2 regions of the Weizmannia sp. FSL K6-0777 genome follow, and region 2 is predicted to be linked to the other one. Evidence: riboswitches for the same ligand, from Rfam matches in the RefSeq annotation. Region 2 holds a riboswitch; the other holds the start of a gene.
What was found. Region 2 has a riboswitch for S-adenosylmethionine ahead of NST70_RS02075 (bifunctional homocysteine S-methyltransferase/methylenetetrahydrofolate reductase). Riboswitches for the same ligand answer to the same signal wherever they lie in the genome.
Positions count from the first base shown of each region.

Region 1 (4,430 bases), 1.7 Mb from region 2:
CGAAGCCGACGGAGAATGTTTTAATGCCCGGATGGAACTGTTTTGCAATCGATGCCGTAATCGAGGAATCGATCCCACCCGACAGGAATGCGCCAACCGGTACATCGCTGCGCATATGGACTTTCACCGAATCAATCATTACGTCACGCACTTCTTGAATAAATTCGTCCTCGCTTTTATGAACCGGGTGGAAGGATGCTTTCCAATATCGTTTGATTTCCATCGGTTTGCCAATTTTTTTCACAAAATAATGGCCCGGTTCAAGTTTCCGGATGTCTTTTGTCATGGTGAAAGGTTCGGGCACAAATTGGTAGGTTAAATAATATTGGACAGCATCATAATTCAGTTCTGGTTTTTCCATGGCAAGCAAAATGCTTTTCTTTTCAGAACCGAAATACATTTTATCGCCGTCTTCATAATAGAAGAACGGTTTAATGCCGAACGGGTCACGCGCGCCGCAAAGCGTTTGTTCCTGCTTATCCCAGATCGCAAACCCGAACATCCCGCGCAGACGTCCGATTGCTTTTTCGCCGTAACGGCTGTACATGGCAAGAATGACTTCCGTATCCGAATTCGTTTCGAATGTCATCCCTTCTTTTAGCAGTTCTTCACGCAATTCCACATAGTTATAAATTTCGCCATTAAAAATAATCCAGTACCGTTCGTTTTCGTATGTTAAAGGCTGGTGCCCCGCCTCGATATCGATAATGCTCAGGCGCCTGAAACCGAACTGGATATGCTCGTCTTCATAAAAGCCTTCATCATCCGGGCCGCGGTGCTCAATCATATGATTCATCTGTTTAAACTGTTGCCTGTCTTCGTCTGATAATGTAACGGGATGGTCATGGACGCAGCCAATAAATCCGCACATGTAAAAAGTCACCTACTTCATTTCGATATACTCTATTGTAAATTTATTTCTTTAAAAAACAAATGCATTTCCGCCAAAATTTGACGGCCAAATTCTGCACATGTAATATAGTTTAGCATGTTTTCCGCCAGTTTGCAGGGTTTTTGTTAAAAATGAGGCAAACAGGATTCCTTATTCCCGCCGTTTTATGAAAAAGAGCGGCCTGTATACCAGGCGCGCTCTTTTTCATATTATTTTCCGATATGATTGCGGGCGAATTCGTTCAACGCCCCGGCTTTGTCCGTTTTTTCCCAAGGCACATCCAAATCATCGCGGCCGAAATGCCCGTACGCAGCGATCTGCCTGTAAATCGGACGGCGCAAGTCGAGCATTTTGATAATGCCGGCCGGGCGCAGGTCAAAATGAGCTTCGACCGCCTCGATCAGCACTTTTTCCGGCACTTTTCCGGTCCCAAACGTATCGATGGAAATAGAAACGGGCTTCGCCACCCCGATCGCATACGCAAGCTGTACCTCGCATTTTTCCGCAAGGCCTGCCGCAACAATATTTTTCGCAACATAGCGGGCGGCATAAGCAGCGGAACGGTCCACTTTCGTCGGGTCTTTCCCGGAAAATGCGCCGCCGCCGTGACGTGCATAGCCGCCGTACGTGTCGACAATGATTTTGCGGCCGGTCAGCCCCGCATCCCCTTGAGGGCCGCCGATAACAAAGCGGCCGGTCGGATTAATCAAATACTTTGTATCCGCATCGAGCAAGTGTGCCGGCACAACCGGTTCAATGACGTATTTTTTCATATCTTCCTGGATTTGTCCGGCGCTTGTGTCAGGATCATGCTGCGTTGAAATGACAATCGTATCAATGCGGGCAGGCTGGTTGTTCTCGTCATATTCAACTGTCACCTGTGTCTTCGCATCCGGGCGCAAATACGGGATCACTTCTTGTTTGCGGAGTTCAGCAAGACGGCGGGCAAGCTTGTGGGCAAGCGAAATGGGAAGCGGCATCAGCTCTTCTGTCTCATTGCAGGCAAACCCGAACATCAGGCCCTGGTCGCCGGCTCCGATTGCCTCAATCTCTTCGTCGCTCATCCCGCCTTCGCGGGCTTCCAAAGCCTGGTTAACGCCGCGCGCAATATCTTCGGACTGTTCGTCAATCGATGTCAGCACAGCGCATGTTTCCGCATCAAACCCGTATTTCGCGCGCGTATAGCCGATCTCTTTAATGGTCTTGCGCACCACTTTCGGAATATCCACATATGTATTGGTGGAAATTTCCCCCGTGACAAGCACGAGCCCTGTTGTGACGGAAGTTTCACAGGCAACGCGGGCATTCGGGTCTTTTTCTAAAATGGCATCCAAAATGGCATCGGAAATCTGGTCGCAAATTTTGTCCGGATGGCCTTCCGTCACCGATTCCGATGTGAACAAATGCCGTCCTTTTAACATCCGCTTTTCCTCCTTATATGGTTACATATTGGAAACGGTACTCATACCCTAAACTCGATTCATTTCATGTACAAAGCCAAAAATAAAAACCTTCCCCATTCATCATGAGTGGAAAGGTTTTGACTTCAATCAATCGCGCCTTTCACTCTTATCGTTCAAGGAAACAATCCTTGCTGCAGGTTAGCACCTTTGCCTGGAAGTCAAGCGGCAGCTGCGTTGCGAGCGCATTGCCTGTTCCAGAGGCGGGTTGCTGGGTTTCATCGGGCCCGTCCCTCCACCAGCTCGGGATAAGAGTATCCGTTCAAAGTAAAATCATACGCAATTTAGCAGGCGCTGTCAATGATTTTTTCGCCCTTCTCCCCTTTGTCCTCTGCATTTTTCCCGGAAAAAAGTATGTAATAAACGGATGAATATGTTATACTGATATCGTTTAAAGTGAAATAAGTTATTCAAAGGGGCGGTTTATGAAAATGGATCTGATTGGCGCTTCTGACGATTTAAAGTTTTTGTTGTCGGGGGAAAACGTACGCATGCAGCTTTCCGTGCCACAATTAATGGAAAAAATTATCGAACGGAAAGAAGCTGTACTGACAACGGAAGGGGCCATTTCTGCTGCAACAGGAAAATATACAGGAAGGTCACCGAAAGATAAATTTATTGTCGTCGACTCCGAATCAAAAGACCGTGTCGACTGGGGCAAAATCAACCAGCCGGTTTCTCCCGGCGTGTTCAACAGGCTTTATGAAAAAATGGTCCGGCATTTAAAAGGGAAAGACGAAATTTTTGTGTTTAAAGGTTTTGCGGGTGCCGATCCAAAAAGCCGCCTTCCGATCCAGACCGTGAATGAGTTCGCCTGGCATAATTTATTCGCGCATCAATTGTTTATCCGGCCGGATGCGGAGGAGCTCTATCAACACGATGCGCAATTTACGATTCTTTCCGCGCCGCTGTTTAAGGCAGACCCGGCGCTTGACGGCACGCATTCCGAAGCGTTCATCATGATTTCACTTGAACGCCGGATAATTTTGATCGGCGGGACGGAATATGCAGGCGAAATGAAAAAAAGCATTTTTTCCATCATGAATTACTTGCTGCCGCAAAAAGGCATCCTTCCCATGCACTGCTCCGCCAATACTGGGAAAAACGGCGATACGGCCCTGTTTTTCGGCTTGTCCGGGACCGGGAAAACGACGCTTTCCGCCGATCCGGAGCGCGCACTTATAGGGGACGATGAGCACGGCTGGTCCGACAGCGGTGTCTTCAATATTGAAGGCGGATGCTATGCAAAGTGCATCGGGCTTACGGAAGAAAAAGAACCACAAATTTACCAGGCGATCCGTTTTGGGACCGTACTTGAAAATGTGGTCGTAGATCCGGTGTCCCGCAAACCGCAATATGACAACAATGCACTGACGGAAAATACAAGGGCTGCTTACCCGATTGAAAACATCGGCAATATTGCCCGCTCCGGCATGGCCGGCCATCCGTCAACCATTATATTCCTGACGGCCGATGCATCCGGTGTCCTGCCGCCGATCAGCAGGCTGACAAAAGAGCAGGCCATGTACCATTTCTTAAGCGGTTACACTTCTAAACTGGCCGGTACCGAACGCGGCGTCACGCGCCCGGAAGCCGTGTTCTCCACTTGCTTCGGCGCGCCGTTTTTGCCGCTTGAGCCCGCCGTTTATGCGGAAATGCTCGGCGAGAAAGTTGACAGGCACAACGTCCAGGTATTTCTTGTCAATACCGGCTGGACAGGCGGCCCGTACGGAACCGGTTCCCGCATGAAATTAAGCGATACGCGGGCCATGGTCCGGGCTGCGATAAACGGCAAACTGAAAGATACCGAAACACGGCAGGATGATATTTTCGGGCTACACATCCCGGTTCATATTGAAGGGGTGTCAGATGACGTCCTTTATCCGGCAGATACATGGACGGACAAGCAGGCTTACCGTGAAAAAGCGTTCGAACTTGCAGCCCGGTTCAAAGAAAATTTCCGGCAATTTTCGGTGCCGGATGACATTGAAAAACTCGGCGGCCCGCTTATATAAGCATAAACGGGAGCCCGCATTTTAAATTAAAATGAGACTCCAATTAAATTGTGGTATGCTCAT
Region 1 covers NZ_CP151971.1:2,347,615-2,352,044, forward strand. Annotated here, with positions in the region: gene asnB (asparagine synthase (glutamine-hydrolyzing)) at 1-871, opposite strand, end outside; gene metK (methionine adenosyltransferase) at 1,102-2,313, opposite strand; SAM riboswitch class I at 2,459-2,607, opposite strand; gene pckA (phosphoenolpyruvate carboxykinase (ATP)) at 2,778-4,367, shown strand.
Region 1: it holds a riboswitch for S-adenosylmethionine, as region 2 does, so the genes downstream of both, metK (methionine adenosyltransferase) here and NST70_RS02075 (bifunctional homocysteine S-methyltransferase/methylenetetrahydrofolate reductase) in region 2, are expected to answer to the same signal.

Region 2 (4,430 bases):
GGCAATTTCTACATTGTTCTCTGTCAAAATAGTAATTATACGTTTCTTTTCCACATTTTCTTATATAGTGTTTCTTTTTGATTGTTTTGTTTCCTTGACTACAGAACCACTCGTCAGAATCTTTGTTATAACTGAATCTTTCTTCGTCTATGCGATATGCAGCTTCACTTACAGGGATGTATGCCTTTGCTTTAAGTTCAGAGATTTTGTCTAAGATTGGCTTTTTAAAATAGGCTTTATCACCATATACTTCTGGTATTTTTATTCTCGTTTTCTTGGTTAACTCTAATAATTCATCAAACTTCGTTCCATCCACATAAGCTCCATTACCAGTATGAACAGCTGTAATCATTCGATCTTCTGTTGTCATCATAAATTCCGTTTTATAACCAAAGAAAGGATCATTTTTGCTTTTATACCCTATTCTCGCTTCTTGGTCGACAATCGATCGTACCCCTTTTTGCTCCATAAACTTCGGGTCTGCTAAAATTTCTTTCGCATTATTAACGAGTGCTTTTGTTTCAGGTGCTTTCTCCAGTTCAACTAGTTCTTCTACCTTTGATACCGTTTCTTCAAGATAGGACTTCATTGTTTTTCTAGCTTCATCATGGTTTTCTATTTCTTTATAATCAGGGATTTCTTGGTTGATTTCACTTGGTATTTCTCCGTTTTCTTCTTTAACGGTTTTAAAGATTTTTTTCGCTAATTGTTTCATGACTCGTTCCGGTCTATATTTTTTGGTGTTGGCTTCTGTATGAGTGGAATCAATCGTTATACCAGAAACCTTTTGTAAAATTCCTTTTTCAATGCATTGGTTTATGATTTCAATAATAATTTCATCTATAGTGAGATTGCCTTCTAATCTACTTTTACGAAATTTTGCCAAAAGACTTGGGTGAGGGAGGTCGTCTTCCGGATTGATTCCTAAAAAATACATATATGCAAGGTTTAATGAGCAATTTTCTATAACTTTCTCATCAGATAAGTCATAGAGTTTTTGTAACACCAAGATTTTAACCATAAGTTCGGGCTCTTTTGCTGGCCTTCCATATTCTTTACAGTAAGTTTTTTCAAGCATTTTATTGATAAAACTAAAATCCACTTCATCTCTTAATAATTTAAGTGTATGATTTTCAGGAATTTTATCGTATAATATGGAATAGATGCTTAATTGATTATCTTTTTCTTTAAGCATGATAGATACCCCCAGTTTGGTTTTGGTTTGTAGTATAACTTTATTATACCAAATACTGGGGGTATTTTTTTCAATTTATTGTACATATAATTATTTTGAATTTTCAGATTGACTTTTTCAGTGGTCCCGAAGGGTTCAAAAAGACAAAAGAGAGCCGTACCGGGAGCAAATTGTCCTTTTGGAGGGCTCAAAAAGACAAAAGAGAGTCGGATCAGGGGCGAATTGTCCTTTTGGAGGGCTCAAAAAGACAAAAGAGAGTCGGATCAGGGGCGAATTGTCCTTTTGGAGAGCTCAAAAAGACAAAAGAGAGCCGGACCAAGAGCAAATTGTCTTTTTGAAGGGCCCAAAAAGACAAAAGAAAGCCGGACCAGGAGCAAATTGTCTTTTTGGAGAGTTCAAAAAGACAAAAGAGAGCTGGACCAAGAGCAAATTGTCCTTTTGGAGGGTTCAAAAAGACAAAAGAAAGCCGTACCGGGAGCAAATTGTCCTTTTGGAGGGCTCAAAAAGGCAAAAGAAAGCCAATTAGACAAAAGGGACGAAACCGCATCCAATATGAATTTCAATTTCCCCCTTGTCATGTCACCCGGCAAAGTGTAAAGTATAAATAAGTCAAAATTTTAAGTACGTTCAATCGAATAGCCTTATCAAGAGAGGCGGAGGGACTTGGCCCGATGAAACCTCAGCAACCAGCCCATACGGCACGGTGCTAAATCCAACAGGTATACCTGAAAAGATAAGGAGAATGTTGTCATCTTGCCTCCTTTTCTGGGAGGCTTTTTTCATATCATTCAAAGGGAGTGTAAAAATTTGAACCTTCTCGAAACGTTAAAAAACCGCATCCTTGTTGCAGACGGGGCAATGGGGACACTGCTATATGCATACGGCGCCGACACATGTTATGAGTCATTCAACCTGACCCATCCGGAAGACATCCACGCGATCCACCGCGCCTATATCGAAGCAGGCGCATCGGTCATCCAGACAAACACGTACAGCGCCAACTATATCAAGCTGGCACAGTATGGCCTGGAAGAAAAAGTAAAAGATATCAACAAAGCGGCTGTCCAGATCGCAAAAGAAGCGGCAAACCGTGACACATTTATACTCGGCACGGTCGGCGGCATCCGCGGCCAGCGCAAAACCGAAGCAACACTTGCCGAAATCAAGCGCACGTTCCGCGAGCAGATTTTTCACCTCCTGGACGAAGGAGTTGATGCCCTGCTTTTGGAAACGTATTTTGACGCGGAAGAACTGTATACGGTCGTTGACATTGCGAAAAAAGAAGCGGATGTCCCGGTCATCGCCCAGTTCTCGCTTATCGAACCGGGCGTGCTCCAAAACGGAACCCCGGTCCGCGACGCGTTCAAGGAACTTGAAAACCGCGGCGCCGATGTGACCGGCCTGAACTGCCGGCTCGGCCCGCACCACATGATCCAGGCGTTCGAAGAAATCCCGATACCGAAGCGTGCCTTTTTGTCCGCATACCCGAATGCGAGTCTTTTAGATTACGAGGAAGGCCGGTTCACGTTCACAAATAACGCCGATTATTTTAAAACATGCGCCGAAAAACTGGTCGAACAGGGTGTGCGCCTGATCGGCGGCTGCTGCGGCACGACCCCAGCTCACATCAAAGCAATCGCAGACGGGGTGCAGGGGCTTTTGCCTGTCACAGAAAAAACGGTCCGCCCACCGAAAATTGAAATCGCAGCCGCCCCGGCGCAGCACGAACCACCGTTGCATGAAATCGTAAAAAAGCGCCGCTCTGTCATTGTCGAATTGGATACGCCGAAAACTCTGAACACGACTCGCTTTTTTGAAGGGGCAAAAGCGCTGCACGACGCCGGCATCGATGCCTTGACAATGGCCGACAACTCGCTTGCAAGCCCGCGCATCAGCAACACAGCGATTGCTTCAATTTTAAAAGAGAAACATGGCATCCGGCCGCTTGTTCATATTACATGCCGTGATCGTAATTTGATCGGGCTGCAGTCGCACTTAATGGGCCTTGCTGCGCTCGGGATTGACCAGGTGCTTGCCATCACGGGGGATCCGACAAAAATCGGCGACTTCCCGGGAGCGACGAGCGTATACGATTTGTCATCCATGGAACTGATCGCAATGATCAAGCAATTCAATGATGGCATTTCCCATTCCGGCAAATCGCTTCACAGGAAAACGAATTTTTCCGTCGCGGCTGCATTTAACCCGAACGTCCGCAATCTTGATAAAACGGTCGGGAGGTTGGAGCGCAAAATCCGCCACGGTGCCGATTATTTTATCACCCAGCCTGTGTTCAGCACGGAAAAAATCGAGCAAATCCATGAAGCAACGAAGCATTTGGACGCGCCGATCTATCTTGGCATTATGCCGCTTACCAGCTACCGGAACGCGGTCTTTCTGCACAATGAAGTGCCGGGCATCAAACTGACGGATGAAATTTTGGCGGCGATGGAAAAAACAAATGGCGACCCTGCGAAAGCGCGTGAAGAAAGCCTTGCGATCAGCCGTACCCTGATCGACGCGGCCCTCGGCTATTTCAACGGCATTTACTTAATTACGCCGCTCGAACGCTACGAACTGACGGTGGAATGCACGCGCTATATCCACGAAAAAACAGCAGTGCAAGGCGCAGGCATTGTCTGAGACTGCAACGAAAAAAGTACAGGCGGATTCATTAAAGTGAAACTTTGATAGCACTGTCCAATTGCAAGATTAAGAAAAGAGCTCAAGAAGGCAAAACGAAACCTTGGCCGGCTTCAGCCCCGGCGAGATGCATGCACTTTAAACTCAATCAAAAGTGGCACCGGCGCCGCCAGCATCGGAACGCGACCCAGCCAGGTACCAAATGTTACCGTACGTCGCAATCTCAATATCAAACGTACAACCAAAGGGGGAATTTTTCATGGGGCAAACGTTATTTGAACAGCAGCTTGCAAACCGCATTCTCATCCTTGACGGGGCGATGGGGACGATGATCCAGCAGCAACACCTTACCGCGGCGGATTTTGGCGGCGAAGCATACGAAGGCTGCAATGAATACTTGAATCTCACAGCGCCCGATATCATCCGCTCGATCCATGAAGCATATCTCGAGGCGGGGGCCGATATCATCGAAACTAATACCTTTGGCGCAACGTCCATCGTTCTTAACGAGTACGGCCTCGGGCACCTTGCTGAAAAAATCAACATCGAAGCCGCGCGCATCGCCAAGCAGGCTGCCGAAAAATATTCCACA
Region 2 covers NZ_CP151971.1:430,441-434,870, forward strand. Annotated here, with positions in the region: partial or broken gene NST70_RS02070 (IS1182 family transposase) at 1-1,195, opposite strand, end outside; SAM riboswitch class I at 1,834-1,935, shown strand; gene NST70_RS02075 (bifunctional homocysteine S-methyltransferase/methylenetetrahydrofolate reductase) at 2,003-3,838, shown strand; gene metH (methionine synthase) at 4,098-4,430, shown strand, end outside.